Regions from separate parts of the Metabacillus sp. SLBN-84 genome, predicted to be linked through region 1. Evidence: riboswitches for the same ligand, from Rfam matches in the RefSeq annotation. Region 1 holds a riboswitch; the other holds the start of a gene.

Region 1 (9,935 bases):
ACTCATACAATTCTTGTCACAAACATGACAGGTGCAGGGAAGCTTAATTTTGTCGCCACAGCTTCTAAGGTGATCGGGTTTATGCTGTTTATTATTGCGGGATTATTCGCACTTGAATCTGCCGCGTTCGGCGAATTCTATTTCCCGGTTGAAACAGACAGCGGCAATACACTGGGACTGACCAGTCAAATTCAGTTTGCTGCCATCTCAACTTTGTGGGCGTTTGTCGGCATCGAATCTGCCGTCATTTTATCAGGACGCGCATCCTCACAAAGAGATGTGAAAAGAGCTACAATTACCGGTTTAATCATTGCGGTTTTCATCTATATGGTTATCACTCTTATTACGATGTCTGTTCTTCCGCATGATCAGCTGCAGGCGTCCGACAAGCCATTCGTCGATGTTCTTTCCGTTATTTTGGGAGATGCAGGAGCGAATGCGATGGCTCTGCTCGCCGTTGTTTCACTTTTCGGTTCCACAATCGGCTGGATTCTGCTTTCATCGGAAGTGCCGTATCAGGCTGCAAAATCAGGGATCTTCCCGGCATTCTTTGCAAAGACCAATAAAAAAGGCAGTCCTAAAAATGCCCTGCTGATTACAAATCTGATGTCGCAGATTTTCATTTTCTCAACGATTTCAGGAACCATCAGCGAAGCTTATACGTTCCTGACAACGTCAGCTACACTTGCTTATCTTTTCCCGTACCTTGTATCCTCCATCTTCTTCCTGAAGCTGATTGCTAAAGGAGAAACGTATGATCTGGTAAAGGGTTCACGTGTAAGAGACGGGATCATCGCGTCCATAGCCTGTATCTATTCTGTCTGGGTTATTGTTACAGGAACAGCGGATCTCAAAACGTTTGCTTTAGGCGTTGGCCTTTTCCTTGCAGGTTTTGTCATCTATCCATTCCTTAAAAAATATATGAAAAAAGAAGAATCTGCTTCTGCTTAACCAAAAGGGCTGCACCCATTAGTGCAGCCCTTTTAAATTACTGCCGGAGCAAACATCTGACTTGCACAATACTCGATGATTTCTCTCCTTCTTATGATTCCGATAAAGATTCCTTTGTCATCTGTCACAGGCACAAAATTCTGTTCCATGGCCCTGGAAATGATATGCTCCATTTCAGCCTGAATGGAAATGGGCTCGTTTTTGCGGTGAAAAGAAATTTCCGTCAGCCTGATCTTTTCTGTGTTGTGAAAATTCAGGTTTGGGGTGTTTTTCAGCTTCCAGAGCAGATCTCCCTCTGTCAGCGTCGTGACATATTTGCCTTCATGATCAAGCAGCGGAACCGCCGAATATCGGTGGTATTCCATCTTTTCAAGCGCCTGCCGCATCGTCGACTGGATAGGCAAATAGACAACATCCTTTTTAGGGATCAGGAAAAAAGCAATATTCATTTCTTAAAAGTCCTCTCTATATTTTTCCATCTGAAACGATATGAATATCAATGTTTTCTGTTTTTCGCATAATGGTATTTACAATAGACCCTTTTCGGATTTCTTCCCATCGTGTTCTTGCTGACTGTCCAAGCAGAATCTGTGTCACATGGTATTTATTTGCTGCCTCAATAATAATCTCAGCGGGCTTCCGGTTTCTCTCATGCTCAAGCAAAAAGACGGCATTAAATTGAGAGGAGAGCAGCTGCCACCGTTCTATTTTTTCTCTCATCTCCTGAGTAAATGATTCTTTCGGATATTTTACAGCATGCAGAACATACAGCTGTGCACGGAGGCGGTTCGCCATCCTCCAGCCTCTTCTGATCAGTTTTTCGGCAGTAGGGCCGTACCCGACGCAAACAAGTATTTTTTCATGCACACCAATGGGTCCGTATGAAAGATTTCCGCTGATCTGCTCCATTTTTTCATCTACATCATCCGCCACTTCTCTAAGAGCGAGCTCCCTTAAAGCGGATAAATTCGGAACGGTAAAGAAATGGGAGAGGCTTTGTTCGATTTTATCTGAGCCGTAAATTTTCCCTTCTGTCATTCTTTTTCTGAGCGTTTCAGGCGTCACATCAATCAGCTGGATTTCGCTTGCTCTTTGAACAAACAAATCAGGCACCCTTTCGCGCACAGCCACTCTCGTTATCTGCTGGACAATATCGTGGACACTTTCCAGATGCTGAATATTGACGGCCGACATGACATTGATTCCTGCTTCCAGAATCTCCTCAACATCCATATATCGTTTAAGATTTTTAGACCCTGGAATATTTGTATGAGCAAGCTCATCGATAATGACAACAGCCGGTTTCCTTTCAATTATGGCTTCTGTATTCAGTTCTCTGAAGACGCTCCCTTTATACGTCATTTCTTTAAGGGGAATGACTTCAAGGTCTTTTATTAAATCTTCGGTTTCTCTTCTTCCGTGGCATTCAATCAGTCCAATGACTGCATCAATGCCTTCAAGCTTTAAGTCGTGGGCATCCTGGAGCATTTTGTATGACTTCCCGACCCCGGGGGCTGCTCCTACATAAAGCTTCAGTTTGCCACGGTTCATTTCTGCTATTTCATCAAGCAGCTCCTGAGGGGTTTTCCGTCTGAAATATGGATGGTTTTCGGTCATATTTTCACCTCCTCAATAAAAAACAGCTCAGTCAGCCCTTCACAAGAATCCAGCCTCAGCGCAATCGGCAGCTGAGGCGGATCTTTTATTGTGGCTGTTATCGCATAGATTGTTGTTTTACAGTGGCATCCGTTCCCTTTCGCTCCAGTCACAAGATTACCGCGGGGAGCCGGAAGCTTCCCGATATGAACGAAACTGTCAAGTGCTTTCCTAGATGGCTACCCAGAGAGATGAGATACTTTTCAGGCTAAATAAGACGTGAACTCATTCTCCTCTCTTTTTGATGGCAGGACTGTTTTTATGATGAATCTAAATCTCAAATCATACCCGTTCCCTTGCGCTACAGTCACACGATTACCGCGGGGAGGGCCGGGAGCCTCCTCAGCTTCGCCTGCGGGGTCTCCCGTACCCTCTTCATCCCGCAGGAGTCAAGTGCCTTCCGCTTCAGTCCACTGGTGCTTAAACTTATATTTAAGAAACAAGGACGAACGCAGCCTGCTTAAAATAGAAGGTATGAGCACGGCACAAAGGTAAAAATCTTAACTTCGGTCAGCACTCTTATATTTGTGGGTTTTCACATTTTATCTTTCCGTATAAAGGGCTGTTCCGCTAACTCGCTGCGCTTGTGGGATCTTCCGTGCCCACTTCATCCCGCAGGAGGCAGGCGGGTTCAACTGCAGTCCACTATTTTTAAAATACAGGCTAAAGAAACATAGCCATACTTATTGTTTCTTCATGTTTTTCAAGTCCAGATTCAATTTAAGAACATTCACTCTTTCTTCCCCAAACAGTCCAAGTTCTTTTCCCTGCACATGTTTTTCAATCAGCTTTTCAAGTTCAGCTTTTTTAATTCCCGTTGCTTCTGAGACGCGGCTGACCTGAACATAGGCTGCATTTGGACTTATGTGCGGATCAAGTCCTGAACCAGAATTTGTCAGCAGATCATTCGGCACATCGCTTATAGGTGTTTCAGGATTATTTTTTTCCCACTCTTTTATCGATTCCTTCGTACGGTTCAGCATATCTTCATTTGATGGTGCGTAGTTGTTCGATCCTGATCCTGCACCGTTGTATTCTATACTTGAGACTCTTCCGTGGAAATAACCTGCTTCTGTAAAGGACTGTCCGATAAGCTCAGAACCTATTACCTTGTTATTCTCATCGTAAATTAAACTCCCATCTGCCTTGTCCGGAGCAGCGGCCTGGGCAATGACTGTTACAGCAGCCGGATATACCAGTCCGCAGAATACCATTAACACCAGGCTCATTCTAATAATCGGTCCTATGATTGATTGTTTTTCTTCCACTTTATGAACCTCTTTTCTTCTTATATAAATAGGGCAAGACAAAGATCAATGAATTTGATGCCGATAAACGGAACCAGGACTCCTCCCAAACCGTATACAAGCAGATTTTTTCTGAGAAGGGCATTTGAACTCATCGGCTTGTAGCTGACGCCTTTCATTGCGAGAGGAATCAGAATCGGAATGATGATCGCGTTAAAAATCAGGGCTGACAGGATGGCTGAAATTGGCGAGTCAAGCCTCATCACATTCAGCATGCTCATTTCCGGAATGGCGAGCATAAACATGGCCGGTATAATCGCAAAGTACTTGGCAATATCGTTTGCGATACTGAACGTTGTCAGGGCACCGCGGGTCATCAGCAGCTGTTTTCCGATTGAGACTACTTCAATGATTTTCGTAGGATTTGAATCCAGATCCACCATATTCGCAGCTTCCTTCGCAGCTGCCGTCCCGCTGTTCATGGCAAGACCCACATCCGCCTGGGCAAGAGCAGGGGCATCATTGGTGCCGTCTCCCGTCATCGCAACGAGCTTGCCTTGTGCCTGCTCATATTTAATGACTTCAATTTTGTCCTCAGGTTTGCACTCTGCGATAAATTCATCCACACCCGCTTCCTTTGCTATTGTGGCAGCTGTGAGCGGATTATCTCCTGTACACATGACGGTTTTGATTCCCATGCTGCGGAGCTTGTCAAAACGCTCCTTCATTCCAGGCTTAACGGTATCTTTCAAGTAGATTAATCCGAATATCTGATCATTCATCGCTACAGCAAGAGGTGTACCGCCTGCTTTGGAAATATCGTCCGTTTTCTTGTCCAGATCAGCCGGAATGGTGCCTCCGCGTGAGAGAACCCATTTTTTCACGGCATCCACCGCACCTTTTCTTACAACTGATCCGTCAGGCAAATCCATTCCGCTCATTCGGGTCTCCGCTTTAAATTCAATGAACGTTCCTCCATCTGCAAGACCCGTTCTGTATGAAAGCTGTTTATTCTTCAGCAGCTCAAGAACAGATCTTCCTTCAGGTGTTTCATCCTCCAGCGAGCTGACGGCCGTCCATTGCGCCAAATCCTGCATCGGGGCATTGCCCACAGGAATAAACTCGCTTGCCATTCGGTTTCCGAATGTGATAGTACCTGTTTTGTCCAGAATGATTGTGTTAATGTCCCCTGCAGCTTCAACGGCTTTTCCTGACATGGCAATGACATTGAACTGTGTTACACGATCCATCCCGGCAATTCCGATGGCGGAGAGCAATCCCCCGATTGTCGTAGGAATCAGACAGACAAGCAAGGCAATCAGAACCGGTATTTCAAGACGAAACCCGAGGTAGTCCGTGTAAAAAGGAAGAGTCACAACGACAATCATGAAAATAAGAGTGAGGCTTGTTAAAACCGTATTCAACGCTATTTCATTCGGTGTTTTCTGGCGCTCGGCTCCCTCAACAAGAGCAATCATTTTATCAAGAAAAGATTCACCAGGATCACTCGTGATTCTCACCTTGATCTGATCGCTGACCACCTTTGTTCCGCCTGTTACAGAGTTAAAATCCCCTCCCGCTTCCTTAATGACCGGAGCGGATTCACCCGTAATCGCGGATTCATCAACAGACGCAAGACCGGAAATGATTTCACCGTCACCAGGAATAAATTCGCCCTGGGACACAATGACCACATCCCCCTTGCGAAGCGACGCGGAGTCAACCTTTTCAATATTCCCGCCTGGTTTTACTCTGTTTGCCGTCATTTCTTTCTTGGAATTTTTCAGCGAGTTTGCCTGAGCCATCCCCCGCCCCTCTGCCAATGCTTCTGCAAAGTTGGCAAATAAAACGGTGAATAAAAGAATCAGGGAGACGGTTAAATTAAACGCCGTGCTGACTTCCGCAGGTCCGAATGCATTTGGTGCAAAAGTAAGCAGCAGAGTTAAGAAAAAACCGATTTCTACTATAAACATGATTGGATTTTTGACCATGATCCGGGGATCAAGTTTCAGAAAGGAAGCCTTTACCGCATTGAAGATCAGCCCTTGACCTGCTTTCGTCCGGTTTGCCGGCTTGTGCCCTTCAGGTTCTGTCTGTCCGGCAGCTTCTTTTTGATCATATCTTTCATCAGCAGCCTTCGCTGCTGTTGCTAGTGTCTTACTCATTTTGGATCCTCCAATTGAATTATAAAGTTAACAGCTCTGCCACTGGCCCAAGAACCAATACTGGGAAGAAGGTTAATGCTCCGACAATGAATACCGCTCCGACAAAAATGGTTCCAAACAGACTTGTGTCGGTACGGAATGTTCCTATCGTTTCCGGAACAAGCTTTTTAGCCGCTAAAGATGCTCCTACGGCAAGGATGGCAATGATTCCAAAGTATCTTCCGATAAACATGACAATACCTGTTGAGATGTTCCAAAACGGAGTGGCATCCCCCAAACCTTCAAAGCCTGAACCGTTATTGGCTGCAGAAGACGTGTATTCATACAGCACTTGGGAAAGCCCGTGAAACCCTGGATTTGAAATGCCGTCAGATCCAAGCGGCGTATAAAGCGCCAGGGCTGTTGATCCAAGTATCAAAAACGGATGAATCAACAGAGTGACCGCAATCAGCTTCATTTCTTTTCCTTCAATTTTTTTGCCAAGGAATTCCGGCGTGCGCCCAACCATAAGGCCTGATAAGAAAACTGCAATAATAGCGTACATCATAATGTTCATGAATCCGGCACCTGCACCGCCGAACACGGTATTCAGAAGCATATTCGACAAGGCCAGCATTCCGGTAATGGGAGAAAGTGTATCATGCATGGTATTGACAGCCCCTGTTTCAGAAGCCGTCGTGACAACCGCATAGAGAGTGGATTGAACGGTACCAAACCGCACCTCTTTCCCTTCCATGCTTCCTGAAGCCTGCTCAAGACCTGCTTCAGCCAGTCTCGGATTCCCCTGAAATTCAGATAGAAGAGCTGTTCCAAGAAACACTGCAAAAATCATTGCCATAGCCGCAAATAAAATTCGTCCCTGTTTTTTATTGCCTACCATTTTTCCGTACGTATATGGAAGGGCTGTCGGGATGAGAAGCATTAAAAGCATTTGCAGCACATTGCTCACTGCGTTGGGATTTTCAAACGGATGGGCTGAGTTGACTCCAAAAAATCCTCCGCCGTTATTTCCTGCTTCTTTAATGGATAAGAGAGAAGCAACAGGTCCCCTTGCGATTGTCTGCTCTGCTCCTTCCACTGTGCTGGCCGTGACACTGGCATCAAGCGTTTGAGGAACGCCAAGAAAGACAAATATCAGGCCGGCTGCAAAGGCAAGCGGCAGAAAAACCCTTGTGATCGCACGAATTAAATCAACAAAGAAATTTCCAAGCGGATTACCCGATAATCCTCTAATAAGTGCAATCGCAGCTGCAAAAGCGGTTGCAGGTGCCGTAAACATCATAAACGTGATGGCAATCATCTGTGAGAAATAGGACAGGCCGCTCTCCCCGCTGTAGTGCTGAAGGTTCGTATTTGTCATAAAGCTGATGGCCGTATTAAAAGCAAGCGTTGGATCCATTCCGGCAATACCGCTTGGATTCAAAGGAAGCGAACCCTGAAAACGAAACACCAGATAAACGATGAAAATCATAAAGATGTTTGAAAGCAACAGAGCTATAGCATACTGCCTGAAACCTTGATTCTTCTGTTTAATGCCGCTCAGTTTATAAATTGCTTTCTCAAAAGGTCCAAAAATGGAATCAAGCCTTGTTGTTTCATAAGAAAATGCCTGTGCAATATATAGTCCAGCCGGCTTGGAAAGCAGCACAGCTAGCCCCAATGTCAGGATAATTGAAAGAATGGATAGTACACTCAAAGTCTTTTCCTCCGCAAGTTAAAATTTTTCCGGGTTAACAAGTGCATAAAGCAAATAAAGCGTTATGGCGGCAATTCCGCCAAGCAAAACAATCATCACTTTTCTTCCCTTCCTTCGTTCACAATCTTTTCAGACCAGCTGATCAGTCCGGCCATCAGCAGCGCAAGAGCTGCAAAAGACACCGCCATGATGATGTCAAGCATAGTAAAATCCCCCCGTTCTTACTGAATCAAAAATTTCACGCTATCTGCTTTTGAATACATGACATGCTGGGCACCGAGCAGTTCATAGAGCCTGGCCGGGTAATTCGCCTTTTTAGTAATAACGGTAATCGGCGCTCTGACGCTTGCTTTGAGTATTTCCATCAGCCTGCAGGTCTCGGCTATTTTGTCCTCGAGAAGAAGCACTCTTGAGACAGGCTCGTTTATTAGCAGATACTGGGCATTTTGCCTGATAAAATAAATGGTTTTAAACCCTTTGGATCTTAAATGACTTTCTACACTGTAATCTCCCGTAATAAAGGACAGCGACGAGTTCTCAGGGAGAATCTCATCCAGGCACCCAAGCCTCGTATAGCTCGGTATGCAAATCAGCATTGCTTCCATAACCTTCCCCGCCTTTTCGCTCCGTCTTTGCTCCGGCAGCCAAACAGCCGGACAGCACCTGAATTCACTCTTTATTCCAGTAAAAAACCGCGGAAGAGGGTTCTTCCGCGGCTTTTAGGCATCACTTAAAAAGCATGCCGCACCTGCAGTTTCGATTTCCCTCATCGCGCTTTCGGGGTTAGCTGTCGGATTCGGGCTATGAGAGCTGCCCTGCCACCATATTCAGATGGATTCACCCCAAGCGGCAATTTGCCGCAAAAGATTGGATCCCCCGATTTCATTGTGAAATTAAGCGATTAAGTATTCAGTTCTGGTTTGATATCTCTTTTAGAGATCCACCTCCTTAATTGATTTTTGCTGTCTGCTTTAGACTTGATTCAATTCTCCGAGCCAATAGGAGCATGATGCCGGCTTGCTTAAAATGACATATCTGGCGCCTAATTTTTTGTAAAGATCATAATGCCTGCTGTCATCTGTCATCACAACAATCCTCATTGTTCCCAGATCAGAGAAAAAAGCCGTCAGTTCAAATCCTTCGTTGATTGAATCCGAGATAATATAGACAGATTGATAGCCGTCAAATCTCTTTTCAAGTTCAAGCAGATTATCCAGCCTTGTATTGCCTTCCTTTGAGTTTGTCAGCTCAAACGCATACTGTTCATAAGACATCACATCTGCGTATTTGCGGTGAACGTTAATCTCCTCTATTACAGAAACGAATAAATCCCCCTTGCCTATAACCAGTGTCTGATTCATCGTTATCCCCCGAATCGTTCCATGATTGACAGTGCATTTTGTTCTCTTGCTGAATTAACCCTTTCAGGATCAATCAGCCATAGAACAAAAAAAGAGACCAATGCTTACTCTTCCCCCAACCCAGTACACATGTAATCAAATCAGCAGGCAGCTGCCCGGCATGATTGATTCTCATATGGCTGTTTTGGAGAAAAAGTACTCATTGGTCTACTTAACGCCCAGCAAGCCGCAGCCCTCTTTGCGTTCCGTCTTCCGTTTTTCCTTTTTCAAACGAATTGCTGAATCAAAAAGACCTTCTACAGTCCCCAGGCCTCTTCTCTGCCTAAAAAAAGGCAGTAAAAAAAAGACTCCTGTTAAGGCGGTCTTTGGACCTCCTTCGCTTTAGCCGACGAAGTTAGCTGACGGGTAGGATGGCGAAAGATCTCATCCTTTCTGCAAAAGCAGAATTAACCCCAAAAAATTGGTTCCTCCGTTCCCGTGTCACGGGACTAGGCCGATATGCAATTCGTGATTACGAGATTATCTTACTCCCGCGATAAAACTGTGTAAACAAGGAAATACACTAAAAAACAGGGACTTTAGTGACCTTTAGTCTATTATTCTCTCTCTTACTCTCATTTCCTCACGTTTTTAAAAAATCTCACTTCTCTCTCCCGCTTGTATCAGCCTGTCAACTGTACACTCTGTTTCCTGTCATTTACAGAATGCTATTGACAGGGTCATGGCGGGTAAGTAAGATAAACTCGTCTAATGATGCAAAGCTCAAGGGGGATCTTGCCATCTTCTAAAATCCTCTTGAACGGCATCCGTTTATCCTAATCAAAAGCATTTGTGCCGGGGGTATAATCAAATGGCTGTG
Region 2 (19,630 bases), 820 kb from region 1:
ATCAGGCAGTGATCCGGTCAATCAGCGGCGTGTACAGTTCAGAGTTTTCAAATGAAGAAGAAATTGAAAGCGTCAGAAGGATGACCGATGAATTTTCACAGCTGGAAGGAAGAAGGCCCCGTATTCTGATTGCGAAAATGGGTCAGGACGGACATGACCGCGGAGCGAAGGTAGTCGCCACCGCTTATGCAGATTTAGGCTTTGACGTTGACATCGGCCCTTTATTTCAGACTCCTGCAGAAACGGCGGCACAGGCTGTTGAAAATGATGTGCATATCGTCGGGATGAGCTCGCTTGCAGCCGGACACAAAACCCTTCTGCCGCAGCTTGTTCAGGAACTGAAGGCTTTGGGAAGAGAAGATATCATGGTCATCGTCGGCGGCGTGATTCCGTATCAGGATTACGACTTCCTTCTGAGCAACGGTGCTTCTGCTATTTTCGGTCCTGGAACGGTGATTCCGAATGCTGCAAAAATCATGCTTGAAAAAGTGTATGAACGTCTTGGCTATGAGGCAGCAGAAGAATGACCGACGCTCCTAAACGAAGAAAAAAGGCAGGAGAAGCTGAAAAGAGTGCAAACGAGTATGCAGACGGCGTGCTAAGCGGAAATAAAGTCGCGGTTGCCCAAGCCATTACGCTCGTAGAAAGCAATGCGGAAAAGCACTTCGAAACGGCCCAGGAGATGATTGAAGTGCTGCAGCAGCGGACAAGCAAGTCCGTCCGGATCGGGATTACAGGCGTACCTGGGGCCGGAAAAAGCACTTTCATAGATGCCTTCGGAACGTATTTGTGCACAAAGGGCCATAGAGTGGCTGTACTTGCTGTCGACCCGAGCAGCAAGGTGTCCAAAGGCAGCATTCTTGGAGATAAAACGAGAATGGATCGGCTGTCCAGAAATCCGGATGCCTTTATCCGCTCTTCCCCGTCTGGCGGAACCCTGGGGGGAGTAACCAGAAAAACGAGAGAATCTATCATTGTCTGCGAAGCGGCTGGCTATGACGTGATCCTGGTCGAAACAGTGGGTGTCGGCCAGGGGGAATTTGCAATCAGAGGCATGGTTGATTTTTTCCTTCTCCTCGTCCTTACCGGTGCAGGTGACGAGCTTCAGACGATGAAAAAGGGGATTATGGAGCTGCCGGACCTGGTTGTCGTCAATAAAGCGGATGGAGATAACGTAAAGAATGCAGAGAGAGCAAGACATGAATATAATCAGATTCTTCACTTTCTGACATCCTACACAAGAGGATGGGAAACAAAGGCTGTCACGGCTTCTGCCATTCAGGAAAAAGGAATTGAAGAAATCTGGGACACGGTTACGGCTTTTCTGGACATAACAAAGAAAAGCGGCGTGTTTGAAAAAAGAAGACAGCTTCAGCAAAAAGAGTGGCTCTATGAGATGATTCAGGAACAGCTGAAGCATCACTTTTTTCAGCATCCTTCGATTAAAGGAACGATGCCTGTCCTCGAACAGGAGGTCATCAGCGGAAAACGCCCGGTTTCTGGAAGTGTCAAAGAGCTGATTGCAGCCTTTTTAGAAAGGTGAGTCTTGCATTACAGTAGTTTTTTTCAAAATCTGCTGGTAGAATAGATGTATAGTGTGTATAAAGGAGATGCAACCAATGAATATTGATTTTAATATGTTTATGAACGATGTCGTTGCTCAGGCAAGAAAAGAGATTACGGCTGCAGGCTATACAGAGCTGAAAACACCTGAAGACGTTGAAGAAACGTTCAAAAAAGAGGGAACAACGCTTGTTATGATCAACTCCGTCTGCGGATGTGCCGGTGGAATTGCAAGACCGGCAGCTGCGCATTCCGTGCATTATGATAAACGTCCTGACCGACTTGTAACGGTTTTTGCCGGACAAGATAAACAAGCGACTGCATACGCCCGAGACTTTTTTACGGGGTATCCGCCATCATCTCCGTCTTTCGCCCTGCTAAAAGATGGAAAACTCATGACTATGGTCGAGCGCCACGAAATTGAAGGACATGACCCGATGAGTGTTGTAGCAAAGCTTCAGGAAGCATTTGACCAATATTGCGAAGAAATCTAAACTGCCGCTTATGCGGCAGTTTTTTTGTGTGTAATTATATTTTTCCATAGTTTAACATTCTTTCTTACTATAATAATCTTGCATAAAAATAAATTATTAAAAGATATATTGCATAATTATAAGTCTGTGTTAAAATACATTTATTCGGATATTTATTCGTGAAAAAAGTCTTGTAAATTATTATTCTATAGAAGATAATATTATTAAATTTAGAATTTTAAGAAAATAACGAGGGGGAAGTAGAAATGAAGAAGTTTGCACTATTTTTGATTTCGATTTTGGTGATTGGAGTTCTTGCTGCCTGCGGTTCTTCGGAAACATCAGGCAAAGAGGAGAAAAAAGTCCTAAAAATGGCAACATCAGCCGATTATCCTCCATTTGAGTACATTGACACAGCAAAAGGAAGCGAAATTATCGGGTTTGACATCGATCTTGCAAAAGCAATCGGCAAAGAGCTTGGCTATGAAATTGAAGTTCAGGACATGGATTTCACAGGATTGATCCCTGCGCTTCAGGCCAACAAAGCTGACCTGGTTCTTGCAGGAATGACGCCTACTGAAGAACGTAAAAAGAGCGTTGATTTCTCAGACGTTTACTACACGGCAAAGCACATGATTGTGACTAAAAAGGGCAGCGGCATCAAGTCAGTTGAAGACCTTGAAGGCAAGACAGTAGGTGTACAGCTTGCATCCATTCAAGAAGGCAAAGCAGAAGAAATTGCTGAAACAGTGAACATCAAAGTAGAAAACCGCAACAGAATCCCTGAGCTGATCCAGGAAATGAAAGCCGGCCGCTTTGATGCAGCGATTATCGAAGATACTGTAGCAAAAGGCTACTTCAAAAATGACAAAGAGCTTGAAGGCACAGTCATTGAAGACGGTGAAACAGAAGAAGCAGGTTCAGCAATCGCATTCCCGAAAGACAGCAAATATGCTGAGGAATTCAACAAAGTGCTGAACGAAATGAAAGAAAACGGCGAACTTGAAAAGCTTGTCTTGAAATGGTTCGGCGGAGAAGAATAAGCAGTCCATTCAGGAAAACGTTCAACACAAGAATGTTGAACGTTTTTTTGTTTAACATGAGAAAGGAGTGTCGAAATCAATGAATCTGGATTTTCCGGCGATAGCGCCCTCGATACCGTTTATCCTTCAGGGGATTCCGGTAACACTTAAGATTGTCGGCCTTTCTGCACTGCTCGGTTTTACACTGGCTGTCATTCTTGCTCTCTTTAAAATCAGCAGAATCAAGCCGCTGATGTGGTTTGCGGATGCATACACATCCATTTTCCGCGGTACACCGCTTATCCTGCAATTATTGATTATTTACTACGGTGCGCCTCAGATACTGGGATTTGAAATTGATCCATATCCGGCTGCAGTCGCAACATTCGCTCTTAACTCAGGAGCCTATATTTCAGAAGTAATAAGAGCAGGCATTATGGCCATTGATAAAGGACAGCGTGAAGCGGCAATGGCCCTTGGAGTTCCTTATTCAAAGATGATGAAAGACATTATTTTCCCGCAGGCCATTAAAAACATTCTGCCTGCTTTAATGAACGAATTTATCACCCTTACAAAAGAATCAGCCATCGTGACGATTATCGGAGTACAGGATATTATGAGAAGCTCCTACATAGTCGGCGGCCAGACGTACCGTTATTTCGAGCCGATCTTGATTGCCGGACTCATCTATTACGTCATGGTCATTATTTTAACGGTTCTTGGCAAACTTGTTGAAAGGAGAATGGCGCGCAGTGATTAAAGTGGACAACCTTCATAAATCATTCGGAAAATTAGAAGTGCTGAAAGGCATCTCAACACACATTGCAGAAAAAGAAGTTGTGGCCATCATCGGCCCGTCCGGTTCAGGAAAATCCACCTTTTTACGGTGCATGAACAGGCTTGAGGATCCGACAAGCGGCCATATCTATATTAAAGATCAGGATATTACTAATCCGAAAACAGACATCAACAAAGTCCGCCAGAATGTCGGAATGGTGTTTCAGCACTTTCACTTGTTCCCTCATAAAACGGTTCTTGAGAATTTAACGTATGCTCCTCTTACCGTTAAAGGAACTTCTAAAAAAGAAGCAGAAGAACAGGGACATGAACTGCTTAAGAAAGTCGGGCTCGCTGAAAAAGCGCATGAATATCCAAACCGACTCTCCGGCGGACAGAAACAGCGTGTTGCTATTGCAAGAGCACTCGCGATGAATCCTGAAGTGATGCTGTTCGATGAACCGACATCCGCTCTTGATCCTGAAATGGTCAAGGAAGTTCTCGAGGTCATGAAGAACCTCGCATTTTCAGGCATGACGATGGCGATCGTCACGCACGAGATGGGCTTTGCCAGAGAAGTTGCAGACAGGGTTCTTTTCCTTGATGAAGGAAGACTTGTAGAAGATGCTGCGCCAAAAGAGTTCTTTTCGAATCCAAAAACACAGCGTGCTCAAAACTTTCTTGAAAAAATGCTATAATAGCTTTTTAGAAAAAGATGATCATCATGATCATCTTTTTTATCTTTGTGCCTTCAATTGGGCACCGTATGAAAAAAGGATATGAAACCTCATATCACATGAAACGCAAGGGGAAGACACATGTTTAAAATTGGTTACCGCACACTCAAAACAGCACTTGGTGCAGCCATCGCCATCAGTCTTGCCGAGCTTTTCGGACTGCAGAATTTTGCATCCGCGGGCATCCTGACGATTCTATGCATCCAGGTGACGAAGAAAAAATCGCTTCAGACCTCATGGGCACGTTTTTTTGCCTGCCTGATCGCCATCTTATTTTCCTTTGTCTTTTTTGAAGGAATCGGCTATCATCCGTTAGTGATCGGCCTGCTGCTCTTATTTTTTATTCCAGTAACCGTTCTTTTAAAAGCGAAAGAAGGAATTGTCACAAGCTCGGTCATTATTCTCCATCTCTATACAGCCTCGCACATTACGTTTGATCTGGTCTTGAATGAGATTGCTCTGATTGCAACCGGCATAGGAGTAGCGCTTATCATGAACCTTTACATGCCGAGTGTAGATAAAAAGCTGAAAGAATATCAGCTGGAAATTGAGGACCGCCTCTCGAAAATCTTCCTTGAGATTGAGGAATACCTGCTTTCGCATGACAGTTCGTGGGATGGAAAGGAAATTACAGAAACAGCCGCCATCATCAACGAAGCAAAAACGCTCGCGTTCAGAGATGTAGAAAATCATTTTATGAGACATGAAAACCTCTACTATCATTATTTTAAAATGAGGGAAAAACAGTTTGAAATCATTGAGAGGGTACTCCCAATCATTGCCTCAATCAAAGTAACGGTCGATCAGGCGGAGATTGTGGCGGACTTTATCCGGGAAGTGAGAGAAGCGATCCACCCCGGCAACACCGCTCACAAATTTCTTGTAAAGCTTGCTGAGATGAGAAGAATGTTCGAAGAAATGCCGCTCCCGGAAACCCGGGAAGAATTCGAGGCACGGGCCGCGCTCTTGCATTTTGTCCGTGAGATGGAACAATATCTTGTGATAAAAAGTCAATTTAAAGGCATGTCCCGCAAGAATGAAATGAAGCCTGCAGGAGCATCATAATTCAAAAAGGGTGATAGACTTTGAAAATGCTGTTCCTGCTCATAATGTTCCTGTCTCCGCTTTGGCCGCTCGGACAAAATCCGTCAGTCGGCGATCCGTACCTCATCATTAATAAGCAGACGAACGAACTTGCTTACATTGATAACGGGCAGATTATTAAAACCTTTGATGTGGCAACAGGAAAAAACGATGATCTGACGCCTGAGGGAGAATTTACAATCACAGTTAAAGCGGCAGAGCCCTATTACCGGAAAAAAGATATCCCCGGCGGAGATCCGAAAAATCCTCTTGGCACAAGGTGGATCGGCTTTGACGCCGAAAACACAGATGGACGGATATACGGCATCCACGGCACAAACAACGAGGATTCCATCGGATCCTTCGTCACTCAAGGCTGTGTTCGCATGTACAACGAAGAAGTCGAGATCCTCTTTGAACACATTCCGGTTGGAACCAAAGTGTTTATCACAAAAAACGGCAAGTCCTTTGAAGAGATTGCAGCTGAAAAAGGGGCAATTAAAAAAGGTGATTCCTGAGAGGGAATCACCTTTTTTTGCGTCCTTTAATCTGACTTTCGGAGCTGAACGGTCGGCTTCGCTTTTCGCATTGTCCAGCTCCATCGCCTAACTCCTCGGCCAGAACGTCTTCGCCGCAAAAAGCAAAACCGGCTTTTTGCGGCGAAGCCTTTTCTGCCCTTCGGAGCTGAGCAAGGCGATTCCGCTTTTCGTGGTGTCCAGCTCCGCCTCCCAGCCCTTCCGTCAGAACAAAATCCCCCAAAAAGTCAAGCCCGGACTTTTCGGGTGATTTCTTTTCTGCCTGTCAGGGCTAAACGGTCGGCTCCGCTTTTCTTATTGTCCAGTGCCATCGCCCAACTCCTCTATCAGAACGGAACCGTCGGCAAAGGCAAAAAGCGCCTTTACCGCCGTTTCCTTATCTGACTCCCGGAGCTAATCGGGCGATTCCGCTTTTCTTATTAGAACCACATACTCATCCCAGCTAAAAGAGTAGTTGCCAGCATGACGAAGAGCATGAGATAGATAATGACTTTTTGAAATCGTTTAGACATGTCTTTCACTCCATTTCAGAGGGTTTGTCCTTCTATTCTAACGCGGATAGGAGGTACGGACAAGGGAGGAGATATGAACAAAGATGGACATTTTTGCCCGAAAAAGAAGGAATTTCGTCGATTGGCAAAGAAGTATGTCATGTTCACGATGTTAAGCGTTTTCATCATGAGGAGGGGAAGAAATGGTCAAAAAGGTCGATCACATTGGGGTAGCCGTCCATTCAATTGAAGCGGTGCTTCCTTTTTATCAGGAAACACTCGGGTTAAAGCTTGAAGGAATGGAAACGGTAGAAGAACAGGGAGTCAAAGTGGCTTTTCTGAAAGCAGGAGAAACGAAAATCGAGCTGCTTGAGCCGGTTTCAAAAGAAAGTGCTGTAGCCAGGTTCATTGAAAAGCGCGGAGAAGGCATACATCATTTGGCTTTGGCAGTAGATGATATAGGAATGAGGATTCGTGAATTGAAAGAACACGGAATCAAAATGATAGATGAGACTCCAAGAAACGGTGCAGGCGGTGCCTCCATTGCTTTCCTGCATCCTAAAGCTGCAAATGGAGTGCTGGTTGAACTATGTGAAAAGAAAGGAGGAACGATATCATGAACATCGATATCTTTGATAAAATCAACGAGCTGTATGACCGGAGACGGGAAGTTGAGATGGGCGGCGGGGATGAGCGCATTGAAAAGCAGCACGAAAAGGGCAAGCTGACTGCACGGGAGAGAATAGACCTTTTGGTTGATGAAGGCACGTTCGTTGAAATGAATCCCTTCATTGAGCACCGCTGCAATGATTTCGGGCTGAGCGGGAAAAAAGGACCGGGCGACGGTGTCGTTACCGGCTATGGTAAAGTAAACGGCCGTCCGATTTATTTGTTCTCACAGGACTTCACGGTTTTTGGGGGAGCACTCGGAGAAATGCACGCCAAAAAGATTGCTGCAGTCATGGATCTTGCCGTAAAAAGCGGAACGCCGTTCGTCGGCCTGAATGACTCCGGAGGTGCCAGGATTCAGGAAGGTGTGGTATCATTAGATGGCTACGGGCAGATCTTTTACCGGAATACCATCTATTCGGGAGTCATTCCGCAAATATCTGTCATTCTCGGCCCCTGTGCCGGGGGAGCCGTATATTCTCCGGCAATCACCGATTTTGTGTTCATGGTCGAGAAAACAAGCCAAATGTTCATTACAGGGCCTAAGGTCATTGAGACCGTGACCGGAGAAAAAATCAGCTCGGAGGATCTGGGCGGGGCCAAAGTACATAATACGATCAGCGGGAATGCCCATTTTTCCGGACAGACGGAGGAAGAAGTGCTTTCCCAGGTGCGAAAATTACTTACATATTTGCCGCAGAACAACCAGGAAAAAACGCCGGTTTTGCCGCATGAAGAAGAGTCTGACTACAGGCCGAATCTGACGGACTGCATCCCGTTTGATGCTCTTAGACCCTATGATGTCAGGGTGGTTATTGAGGAAGTCGCGGATGCAGGATCTTTTTACGAGGTTCAAAAAGACTTTGCCAAAAACATTGTTGTCGGGTTTGCGCGCATTAAAGGAGAGGTTGTGGGCCTTGTCTGCAATCAGCCCAAATATATGGCAGGCGGGCTTGATATTGATTCATCCGATAAAGCATCCAGATTCATTCGCTTCTGCGATTCATTCCAGATTCCGCTTATTACATTTGAAGATGTAACAGGCTTTTTCCCGGGAATTAAACAGGAGCACGGGGGAATTATCCGCCACGGGGCAAAAATCTTATATGCATACTCAGAGGCGACGGTGCCAAAGCTTACGGTCATTCTCCGCAAAGCATACGGCGGAGCATATGTGGCGCTGAACAGCAAGTCGATCGGAGCGGATCTGGTTTTTGCATGGCCGAATGCCGAGATCGCTGTTATGGGTCCTCAGGGTGCTGCGAATATTATTTTTGCCAGAGAGATTGAAAACAGCGAGAATCCGGAAGAAACGCGGGCAGCCAAAATAGAGGAGTACCGCGAAAAATTCGCCAATCCTTATGTTGCAGCAAGCCAAGGGATGGTCGATGACGTGATTGACCCCCGCGATACAAGAATAAAGCTTATTCAGGCTCTCGAGATGCTGCGCACAAAGCAAGAGCAGCGTCCTGCCAAAAAACATGGAAACATTCCGCTTTAAGCCTAGGAGGAAACAAACATGATTAATCAAGAACGTTTAGTGAATGAGTTTTTAGAGCTTGTTCAAATTGATTCTGAAACAAAATTCGAAACAAAAATCGCCAAAGTCCTGACTGAAAAGTTTGAAGCACTTGGCGTGCGCGTTGAAGAAGATGATACAACAAGTATTACTGGACATGGTGCGGGCAACCTGATCTGCACGCTGGATGCTGTGCAGGACGGCATTGATCCGATTTATTTTACATCCCATATGGACACGGTCGTTCCGGGAAAAGGAATAAAACCTTCTATTAAAGACGGATACATTGTAACAGACGGCACAACGATTCTTGGGGCAGATGACAAAACGGGATTATCAGCCATGCTTGAAGCTGTGCGTGTGCTGAAAGAAAACAACATCGCTCACGGGAAAATTGAATTCATCATCACAGTTGGAGAAGAATCCGGTCTAGTAGGCGCAAAAGCGTTGGACGGATCTAAAGTGACGGCTAAATTCGGATATGCCCTTGATAGTGACGGAAAAGTAGGAACCATTATTGTGGCTGCTCCGACACAGGCAAAAGTGAGAGCGTCTATTTTCGGCAAGACCGCCCACGCAGGCGTTGCACCGGAAAAGGGCATTTCTGCGATTACAATTGCTTCAAAAGCGATTGCAAAAATGCCGCTTGGAAGAATTGATCATGAAACAACAGCAAACATCGGCCGATTCGAAGGAGGCACGCAAACAAACATTGTGTGCGACCAAGTGAATATCCTGGCTGAAGCGAGATCACTCGTTCCTGAAAAAATGGAAGCCCAAACAGCTAAAATGAAAGAAGCGTTCGAAAGTGCGGCGGCTGAAATGGGAGGCCGTGCAGAAGTTGAAATCGAAGTGATGTATCCTGGCTTTAAGTTTGGAGAGGGAGATCACGTTGTAGAAGTGGCAAAGCGCGCGGCAGCAAACATCGGCCGTACAAGCGAACTTCAGACAAGCGGCGGCGGAAGTGACGCAAACGTAATTGCCGGCTTTGACATCCCGACTGTCAACCTTGCTGTCGGATACGAAGACATCCACACTACAAATGAGAAGATGCCAATTGAAGAACTTGTCAAAACAGCCGAGCTTGTGGTATCAATAATTAAAGAAGTAGCTAAAAGCGAATAATTGAAAAAATGGCAGGCACATAGATTGTGTCTGCTGTTTTACATCATAGAAAGAGGTGCAGATCATGGGAAGAAGAGAAAAGGCAACATTTGCAGGAGGCTGTTTTTGGTGCATGGTGAAGCCGTTCGACGAACAGCCGGGAATTATTGAAGTCGTTTCGGGCTATACGGGGGGAACACTTGAAAATCCTTCATATGAACAAATCAAAACAGGTGAAACAGGACACAGGGAAGCGGTTGAAATTACCTTTGATCCGGATGTCTTTTCCTATGACACCCTGCTTGAACTCTATTGGCCGCAGATTGATCCGACAGATGACGGCGGCCAGTTCTTCGACCGCGGCAGCCAGTATCGCACTGCCATTTTCTATCACACAGAAGAGCAAAAGCTGAAGGCTGAAAAAACAAAGCAGGAAATTGACGCAAGCGGACGCTTTCAAAAGCCTGTCGTGACAGAGATCCTGCCTGCTTCCCCATTTTATCCGGCAGAAGAATACCATCAGAAGTTCTATGCGAAAAACCCTGAAAAATACAAGCAGGAACGAGAAGAATCCGGAAGAGAAGAGTTTATCCGGAACAACTGGAAGAAATAAAGCAAGCAAGCCCTCTGTTCATCTGGACGGAGGGCTTTATCGATGTTCGGCTCTGTGTTTGTATAAGGTCTGCAATGGGTATTTTCCATATTAAGGAGAGTGATCACAATGAATACATTTAATGAAAGTGCCATTGCATCTTACGTGAGAACAAGAGCCGAAGAAAACTGCAAACTCCTCCAGGAGAACATGGAAGAGCTGGAAAGAGGAAAAATCCTCGGCAGAATGGAAGCCTACAATGAATTTCTGGAGCGGTTTGGATTTGATAAGGTAGAGTGCAAGTAATCAGGGGCAAGCAGAGCACATCATTCTTGTAAGGGATGGTGTGTTTTTGAATTTCGGGAACGCGAGTCAATTTAAAGTGAGAATCGTACCCTCGTAAATCAAGAAACGATGTGGGAGGGTAAGCAAAGAGGCGAATCCTACCCTCGGAAACTGAGAAACGATGTGGGAGGGTAAGCAAAGAGGCGAATCCTACCCTCGGAAACTGAGAAACGATGTGGGAGGGTAAGCAAAGAGGCGAATCCTACCCTCGGAAACTGAGAAACGATGTTGGAGGGTAAGCAAAGAGGCGAATCCTACCCTCGGAAACTGAGAAACGATGTGGGTGTAAGCAAATGGATGAATCGTCCCCTCGGAAACTGAGAAACGATGTGGGTGGGTAAGCAAATGGATGAATCGTCCCCTCGGAAACCGAGAAACGATGTGGGAGGGTAAGCAAAGAGGCGAATCCTACCCTCGGAAACTGAGAAACGATGTGGGAGGGTAAGCAAATATATAAACCGTGTTCTGCTTAAAGTCTATAAAAATCAAGAGGAGTATAACATGAAACATTTTTTTCTGGGGTTTTTAATTTCAGGGTTTGGATCATTTATCCTGATCGTATTGGGCCTTGCGCTCTTTACTGAATTTTATCCTAATGAGGACCCGTCCGTAGGTGCAGGAGTTGGATTTGCAGTGGCAATCGGTTTCGTGTTTTCAGCACCGGTTGCTGCCATGATCGGGATTGTTGGAGGAGTGCTTACATATGGTTTCAAGGAGTACAATAAGAACTAACAAAACCCCCGGAACATTTTCCGGGGGCTCAACTTATTTATGCACTTGCTTTCATAACTTCATCCGCTTTAATCCGGTTGTACTGGCCTTCGGATTTTGACATCACAATGGCAGCGAGTGTATTGCCGACAAGGTTGACGACTGTGCGGGCCATATCCATGATGCGGTCAACACCTGCAATGAAGGCAAGTCCTTCTGCAGGAATTCCAATCGTTCCGAGAGTGGCAAGCAGCACGACAAAGGATGTTCCAGGAACGGCAGCCATCCCTTTAGACGTAACCATCAAGACTAAGATCAGCGTTAATTGCTGAACGATCGTTAATTCAATGCCGTAGACCTGTGCGAGGAACAAGGCAGCGATGGCCTGATAAAGCACTGATCCGTCAAGGTTAAAAGTGTATCCGATCGGAACGACGAAAGACACAATTCCTTTAGGGCATCCCATTTTTTCAAGCTTTTCCATGATGCGGGGAAGGACGGTTTCAGAGCTTGACGTACTAAATGCAAGCAGCAGCTCGTCCTTAATGTAGCGCAGCAGCATAAAGATATTGACGCCCGCCCATTTTGCCACTGCACCCAGCACGACAATCAGGAAGAAAATCAGTGCAGCGTATACTAATAGAACCAATTTTCCAAGAGACAGCAGTGAATCAATTCCAAATTTCGAAACGGTTACTCCAATCAGGGCAAACACGCCGAGTGGAGCCACTTTCATTACGAGATTTACGACGTGGAACATCGCGTGTGAAACACCGTCAAAGAATTGCAGGACGGGCTTTCCGCGTTCTCCAATGGCTGCTACGCCAAGGCCGAAGAGGACGGAGAAAAAGATGATGGCAAGCATATCGCCTTCTACGACGGATTTAAAGAAGTTCGTCGGCACAATATGAAGGAACGTTTCGGCAACCGATTTTTCACTTTGCTCCTCAGATGTGTCGACATACTGCTGGATATCTGTCTTTTGGGCAGATTCAAGGTCAACACCCTGTCCCGGCTGAAAGACGTTTGCAAGCAATACACCGAGGACAATCGCTACGGTTGTAATGATTTCAAAATAGAGAATGGTTTTTCCGCCGAGTCTTCCAACGTGTTTTCCATTCCCGGCACCCGCAACTCCAACAATCAGACTGGAGATAACAATCGGAATCACGATCATTTTGATCAAACGGAGAAACAAGTCACCAAGCGGCTGCAGCACGGCTGCAAGGCGAGGGTCATTAAACCAGACGACACCAACTAAAATACCTAAAATCAAACCAATGAAAATTTGGGAAGCCAGTCCCAAACGAAATTTCTTCATAGATGAACCTCCTCTTTGATGTAAGAATTCTGAAAATACAAAAAAAGACCAATCTAAAGTAAGAAAGGTCTTTAATACACAATTAAAGTCTTTCTCCCAATAAAGCATACGAGGTTAACTGTCGGATTCGGGATTGAGAGTTCCCTTCCATTTACGGATTCACCCCAAGGTAAGAGCCTTACCAAATGCATGATTCCCCCGCTCTGAAAAGATTAAGCTTATTATGAAGTTTGTCTGTTTATAAAATCACACAAGATATAATTTACTCTGAATGCAGACAAGTTGTCAATTGTTTTTTACTAGCATTCAGCCTGGACAATACGCTCAGTTGGTACTTTTAATTAGGGTTATGGTAAACTTTTAACATAAAAGAGCCTTGAAAGAAGTTGAATGGAAATGAACGGACGAAGCGGTCCAAGAGTGATTCTCCATGTGGATATGAACAGTTTTTACGCATCAGTTGAGATGGCGTTTGAGCCTGAGCTGAGGGGGAAACCCCTCGCCATTGCCGGAAATGTGGAAGAACGGAAGGGAATTGTTGTCACGTGCAGCTATGAGGCAAGAGCAAGAGGAGTGAAAACAACAATGCCGCTGTGGCAGGCGAAGCGCCATTGTCCCGAACTGATTGTCAGGAAGCCGAATTTTGACCGGTACCGGAAGGCATCAAGAGCAATGTTCGACCTGTTAAGAGAATTTACCGAGCTGGTTGAGCCTGTCTCTATTGATGAAGGGTATATGGATTTGACGGAATATCTGAAGGAAGGCAATCCGCTTCAAGTGGCAAAAACGATTCAGCAGCGATTGCTTGAAGAGCTGCTTCTGCCATCAAGTATTGGCATTGCCCCGAATAAGTTCCTTGCCAAGATGGCTTCCAATATGAAAAAGCCACTGGGCATCACCGTCCTCAGAAAACGGGAGCTTCACGAGACACTGTGGCCGCTTCCAGCAGGCGAGATGCACGGAGTGGGAGAAAAAACGGCAGAAAAACTCCGCACCATTGGCATTCAGACGATCAAAGATCTGGCTGAAGCCGATCCGATTTCATTGAAACAGCTCCTGGGCATTAACGGTGAACGGCTGAAAAAAAGGGCAAACGGTATAGACAGCAGGGAAGTCAACCCGGACAGCATCCATGATTTTAAGAGCATTGGGAATTCTACCACTCTCTCCAAAGATTCAAGTGATGTTCGCGTCCTGTACGATACTCTGAACCGCCTTTCCCAGTCCGTCAGCATGCGGATGAAACGGAAAGAGGTGCTTGGAACAAAGATCTTTATTACGATTCGCTACTCAGACAGAAGCACATTTACCCGCAGCCGGACAGTCAATAATCCACTTGGTGAAAAGGAAGAGCTGTACACTCACGCAAAAGAGATTTTTGACAGGCACTGGACGGGAGATCCCGTACGTTTGCTTGGGGTTACGTGCCAGGACCTTGTGCCAAAAGGAGCTGCCTATAAACAGCTGGATCTGTTTTCTTTTCAGGAGGATGCAAAAAAAGAGCCTCTATTTAAAACGATTGAGGACATTCAGAAAAAATTTGGAGAAAGTGTCATTAAACGCGGGATGAAAGCGGTCCACCTGGAAGATGATAAAACAAGCGGGACAAGTTTCAATAAAGATTTTTTAAGGGAATGAGACAAGGCGCTTTCCTTGATAAAAGCAAGGGCACTGTGTTATTTTACAGAAGGAATGCATATTCATGCGAACAACGATATTTGGGACAGAAAGGGAGTATAAACATGTCTAAACAGCAAATTGGCGTTATCGGTTTGGCCGTCATGGGCAAAAACCTCGCTCTTAATATAGAAAGCCGCGGCTATTCGGTGGCCGTTTATAACCGTTCTTCAGATAAAACAGAAGAAATGCTGAAAGAACACAGCGGCAAGAACCTGACAGGTACATACAGCATTGAAGAATTTGTTCAGTCTCTTGAAACACCGCGCAAAATTCTTCTTATGGTAAAAGCCGGTTTTGCAACAGATGCAACAATCGAGCAGCTTCTTCCACATCTTGATAAAGGCGATATTCTGATCGACGGCGGAAATACGCTGTACACAGATACACAGCGCAGAAACAAAGAGCTTGCTGAAAGCGGCATTCACTTTATCGGCACCGGCGTTTCAGGCGGAGAGGAAGGAGCCCTTAAAGGACCTTCGATCATGCCTGGCGGACAAAAGGAAGCATTTGAGCTTGTAAAGCCGATTTTTGAAGCGATATCTGCAAAAGTGGACGGAGATCCATGTACAACTTATATCGGTCCGGACGGTGCCGGCCATTATGTGAAAATGGTGCATAACGGCATTGAGTACGGCGATATGCAGCTGATTTCAGAAGCGTATTTCATCCTTAAAAATGTTCTTGGCCTATCTGCACAGGAACTGCATGAAGTATTTGCCGAGTGGAATAAAGGCGAGCTTGACAGCTATCTGATTGAAATCACGGCTGACATTTTCACAAAAACAGATGATGAAACAGGCAAGCCGCTTGTTGATGTGATTCTTGATACAGCAGGACAAAAAGGAACTGGAAAATGGACAAGCAAAAGTGCCCTTGATTTAGGTGTTCCGCTTCCGATTATTACGGAATCCGTGTTTGCCCGCTTCATCTCTGCCATGAAAGATGAGCGTGTAAAAGCGAGCGGCATTCTTTCGGGTCCTTCTGTTACACCATTTGAAGGCGACAAAAAAGAACTGATTGAAGTTGTCCGCAAAGCGCTTTATATGAGTAAAATCTGCTCGTATGCACAAGGTTTTGCCCAAATGAGAGCAGCTTCTGAGGAATACAACTGGGATCTTCAGTACGGCGACATCGCGATGATTTTCAGAGGCGGATGCATCATCCGTGCAGCCTTCCTTCAAAAAATCAAAGATGCGTATGACCGCGACGGCGAGCTTGCGAATCTTCTGCTTGACCCTTACTTCAAAGAGATCGCAGAAAGCTACCAGGGAGCTCTACGCAAAGTGCTGACAGTTGCTATTGAGCAGGGTGTTCCGGTACCAAGCTTCTCGGCTGCCCTTTCCTATTACGACAGCTACCGCACGGCTACATTGCCTGCCAACCTTATTCAGGCGCAGCGCGACTACTTCGGAGCGCACACTTACCAGCGTACAGACAAAGAAGGCATTTTCCATACAGAATGGATGTCTAAGTAAAAACAGAACACGGGGCCTTGTGCTCCGTGTTTTTTACTGTTTCTAAACCGGTGAATCGGGGTAAAATGTTACGGATAAGAAAAGAACGGGGTGAATAATGATGCTTTATTTATTGGCAATTTTACTGCCGCCTGTGGCTGTGCTGTTTGTCGGCAGACCGTTTCAGGCACTGCTTAACCTGATTTTAACACTCATTTTTTATCTTCCTGGAGCCATACACGCCGTGCTCGTCGTGAAGGATGCAAAGGATGAAAAGCGGATGAAAAAGTACGGAGTGAGGTAACTTAAAAAAAATGCTGACTTTGCAGGAAATTAGCCCGCCTCTAAAGAAGTAGAGTGCGGGCTTAGTTTAGTTTGAAAATTGTTTGGCAAATGAAAACGAATCATGCTATGATAATAGCGAACAAATGTTCTTATTAAAATTATGACGATGAGGTGTAACATGATCACATCAGTAAATCCTTACATTGTAACAAATGGAAATGGTCAAGAGGCAGTGAAGTTTTATGTAGATGCTTTGGATGCTGAACTGATTTCAATTCAGACATTTGGAGAAATGCCCGAAGATCCTAATCATCCAATCCCTGCTGATGCAAAGGACCGTGTGATGAATGCACAGTTTAAGACAGGCAATACAATCATGATGCTGTCAGATACGTTTCCTGGTATGCCTTATACTCTCGGTTCACAGCTTTCCATAGCGATGCATATTGATTCGGCAGACGCAGCCAAGGATGTATTTGAAAAGCTTTCAGCAGGCGGAACAGTCACAATGCCCCTTCAGGAAACATTTTGGAGTCCGGCTTACGGACAGGTTAAAGACAAATATGGTGTTGAATGGCAAGTATCTGCTGTTAAAGAAAACAAATACTAAACCTAAAAGAAAACCCTTCTTGGTTAAGAAGGGTTTTCTTCTTTATACAGGAATGATTAAAGCAAATCGTTTGACTGTACAGGCTGTAAGAGTATATATTTCTTTAGGTATACGAAATAATAAACTGAAGGCGGGATAGTGTGTCAACGAAAATAGAAGAAAGACCGCCGGCAGTTCCTGGCTTAAAACATGAAAATAAAATTGTCTGGCTCTGGAGCTTAACAGTCTGGCTTGTCGTCATGAATACGACCATGTTTAACGTGGCGCTGCCGAGCGTACTGAGTGATCTGAGTCTCTCATCTGCTACAGCTTCATGGATTGTCTCCGGATATTCCATTGCTTTTGCCATTTCGACGCTGACTTACAGCAGACTGTCGGATTTCATTCCCATTTCGAGGCTTCTCGCAATCGGACTTGCGATGCTTGGTGCAGCCTCTGTCATTGGATTTTTCTCTGAAAGTTTTTATCTTCTCTTGTTTGCCCGGGTTCTCCAGGCTGCAGGAGCGGGAGCTGTACCGGGACTTGCCATGGTTCTTGCCGGAAAATATATTCCGATTTCAAGAAGAGGAAAGGCGATGTCGCTGATTTCTTCTGCCGCATCGCTTGGTTTTGGACTTGGTCCGGTCATCGGTGGAGCCATTACCACCTATCTTGGATGGAATTATCTATTTGTGATCACGGCATTTGTTGTACTGTTTCTACCGGTTTTCAAGAAGCTTCTCCCAAAAGAAGATGTACAGAAGGTGCACTTTGATTCTGCCGGCGGATTGCTGACAGGTCTTGGAGTAACAGGCCTGCTGCTCTTTTTATCCACCTTGTCTGTGCCGCTTCTGATCGGTTCGCTTGCGGTCCTGTATCTCTTGTGGAGGCATGTCCATAAAGTAAGCATGCCGTTTGTGCAGCCTTCGCTGTTCAAAAACAGACAGTATGTAAAGCTTGCCGCATCCGCCTTTGCAGGATTTATCCTGCACTTTTCAGCACTCTTTATGATGCCGATGATCTTAACGGAACTTTATGAAAAAGATCCTGCCGCCATTGGACTGATCATTTTTCCCGGTGCCATACTCTCGGCAGTTGCAGCACAGTTTATTGGCCGGCTGATTGACAAATTCGGAAATATTCCGCTTATCTCCTTTGGTCATGTGATGCTGCTGATTTCACTGCTGATTTTGTCTTTATTCGCAGGATTATCACCATATGCCATTATGATTGCATACATGTTCATGAGCACAGGCTTCTCAAGCCTGACGTCGAGCATTGCCAATGAGGCATCCCGAATTCTTCCTGAAGATGAAATTGGATCAGGCATGGGACTCATGCAGCTGATCCAGTTTTTCGGCGGTGCCTTCGGAGTCGCGCTGTCAGGTTTATTGATAGGATGGCAGCAGAATGTCCCGGCTGCATCTGTTTATACGAACATCTTTTGGGGAATGACGCTGCTGATCGGAGCTTCAAGCGTGCTTTTCTTATCGTATGTTCGAAAAGATAGAAAACTGCAGCACAGCTGAATAGATAACAGCAGCGAGGATGAACGAGTGATGAGTTTTTAAAAAACAAATAGCAAAATAAAAAGAAATCCAATTTATATATAAATTGGATTTTTTTTTATTTATTAACATAAACGTTTTATTGCTCATTTAACAGGTGGAATTAAATCCTAACCAGCTAGAAACTGCTGGTTAGAAGATAGGTGCCCAAGAATATGCTAAAATTGGAATTAGCTTGGACCAATGATGATGCTGAATGTAAAAACCTTACTTAATCCAATCTTATTACAACTTTGCTTTGTATTTAGAACACATGAGTTTGCAATTCCAGCTCACCGGCTAGTAATAGCTAAAAGGTTTCTACTATTTATTTATATCGAGGTCAGGGGGAGAAACAGAATGAACTGGTACTTAGATAATGTCTATGACCTGAACAAAGAATCACCGTATACATTTTATGTCCCTAGTTTAGAAGTGTTGGACAAATTAAAAGTTGGTGATTATGTAAAGGTAATCTTCGTCACTGAGAAGGCTGAGGATGATGGATATAGAGGAGAGAGAATGTGGGTTCAAATTACCAGCATAAACGGAAAAAGATTTAAAGGCAAGCTGGATAATGAACCACATCGTTTGCCATTGAAAATAGGCAATGAGATTTCATTTGGAGTTGAGAATATTTGCGCTACGGAATATCAAGACCCAGCTTCATCCAACTGGGATTTTTATTTTGACAGCTTAGTTACAGTTAGCGAAGATGTACTTGAAAAAAGAGAATATAACTTTTTGCTGAGGGATCATCCAAACGGTGAAGAAGATTTTGGCTGGTCTATATTCAGTGGCTACGAAGATAATGACTATCTAAGTGATTCAGAAAACTTTCACATTGTCTCTATTGGAGTAATCTTGAATTTCGATGATTCCATATTAGAATTTATTCATGATTCACCTTTGTGTGCTTATGAAAGAAATGATAAAGGAGAATTTTATAAGATTGATGACTACGATTGGGACGGTTATTTAAATGGTAATTAAACAGGAGTGAATTCAGCTTCTTTTTGCTGAATAATCTATGTCATGCATCCTTAATTGTGTTCTCATAATCGTAATCCTGCCGTCATTAACAGAGATGGATCTTCATTTGTGGCGTCATTCAGCGAAGTGTCACCTCTGA

The links. Region 1 has a riboswitch for cyclic di-AMP ahead of RKD52_RS03590 (hypothetical protein). Riboswitches for the same ligand answer to the same signal wherever they lie in the genome.
Region 2: linked by a shared signal. The riboswitch ahead of RKD52_RS07800 (cation:dicarboxylate symporter family transporter) and the one ahead of RKD52_RS03590 (hypothetical protein) in region 1 are both predicted to bind cyclic di-AMP.

What each region holds. Positions count from the first base shown of each region.
Region 1 covers NZ_JBRJIP010000001.1:742,868-752,802, reverse strand. Annotated here, with positions in the region: gene RKD52_RS03630 (amino acid permease) at 1-951, shown strand, start outside; gene RKD52_RS03625 (CBS domain-containing protein) at 984-1,400, opposite strand; gene kdpDN (KdpD-like non-kinase potassium sensor) at 1,417-2,568, opposite strand; gene kdpC (potassium-transporting ATPase subunit KdpC) at 3,291-3,875, opposite strand; gene kdpB (potassium-transporting ATPase subunit KdpB) at 3,896-6,019, opposite strand; gene kdpA (potassium-transporting ATPase subunit KdpA) at 6,039-7,715, opposite strand; gene RKD52_RS03600 (potassium-transporting ATPase subunit F) at 7,734-7,811, opposite strand; gene RKD52_RS03595 (signal peptide protein) at 7,811-7,918, opposite strand; gene RKD52_RS03590 (hypothetical protein) at 7,937-8,320, opposite strand; cyclic di-AMP (ydaO/yuaA leader) riboswitch at 8,474-8,625, opposite strand; gene RKD52_RS03585 (hypothetical protein) at 8,687-9,076, opposite strand; cyclic di-AMP (ydaO/yuaA leader) riboswitch at 9,445-9,581, opposite strand; gene RKD52_RS03580 (DUF2294 domain-containing protein) at 9,927-9,935, shown strand, end outside.
Region 2 covers NZ_JBRJIP010000001.1:1,557,076-1,576,705, forward strand. Annotated here, with positions in the region: gene scpA (methylmalonyl-CoA mutase) at 1-527, shown strand, start outside; gene meaB (methylmalonyl Co-A mutase-associated GTPase MeaB) at 524-1,543, shown strand; gene RKD52_RS07735 (BrxA/BrxB family bacilliredoxin) at 1,620-2,057, shown strand; gene RKD52_RS07740 (transporter substrate-binding domain-containing protein) at 2,303-3,079, shown strand; gene RKD52_RS07745 (amino acid ABC transporter permease) at 3,159-3,818, shown strand; gene RKD52_RS07750 (amino acid ABC transporter ATP-binding protein) at 3,811-4,533, shown strand; gene RKD52_RS07755 (aromatic acid exporter family protein) at 4,654-5,637, shown strand; gene RKD52_RS07760 (L,D-transpeptidase) at 5,658-6,173, shown strand; gene prli42 (stressosome-associated protein Prli42) at 6,611-6,703, opposite strand; gene mce (methylmalonyl-CoA epimerase) at 6,886-7,302, shown strand; gene RKD52_RS07775 (acyl-CoA carboxylase subunit beta) at 7,305-8,852, shown strand; gene RKD52_RS07780 (M20/M25/M40 family metallo-hydrolase) at 8,871-9,995, shown strand; gene msrA (peptide-methionine (S)-S-oxide reductase MsrA) at 10,060-10,587, shown strand; gene RKD52_RS07790 (hypothetical protein) at 10,696-10,872, shown strand; gene RKD52_RS07795 (hypothetical protein) at 11,413-11,643, shown strand; gene RKD52_RS07800 (cation:dicarboxylate symporter family transporter) at 11,681-12,943, opposite strand; cyclic di-AMP (ydaO/yuaA leader) riboswitch at 13,032-13,172, opposite strand; gene RKD52_RS07805 (DNA polymerase IV) at 13,340-14,581, shown strand; gene gndA (NADP-dependent phosphogluconate dehydrogenase) at 14,686-16,098, shown strand; gene RKD52_RS07815 (YqaE/Pmp3 family membrane protein) at 16,199-16,381, shown strand; gene RKD52_RS07820 (VOC family protein) at 16,541-16,972, shown strand; gene RKD52_RS07825 (MFS transporter) at 17,113-18,480, shown strand; gene RKD52_RS07830 (immunity protein Imm33 domain-containing protein) at 18,859-19,491, shown strand.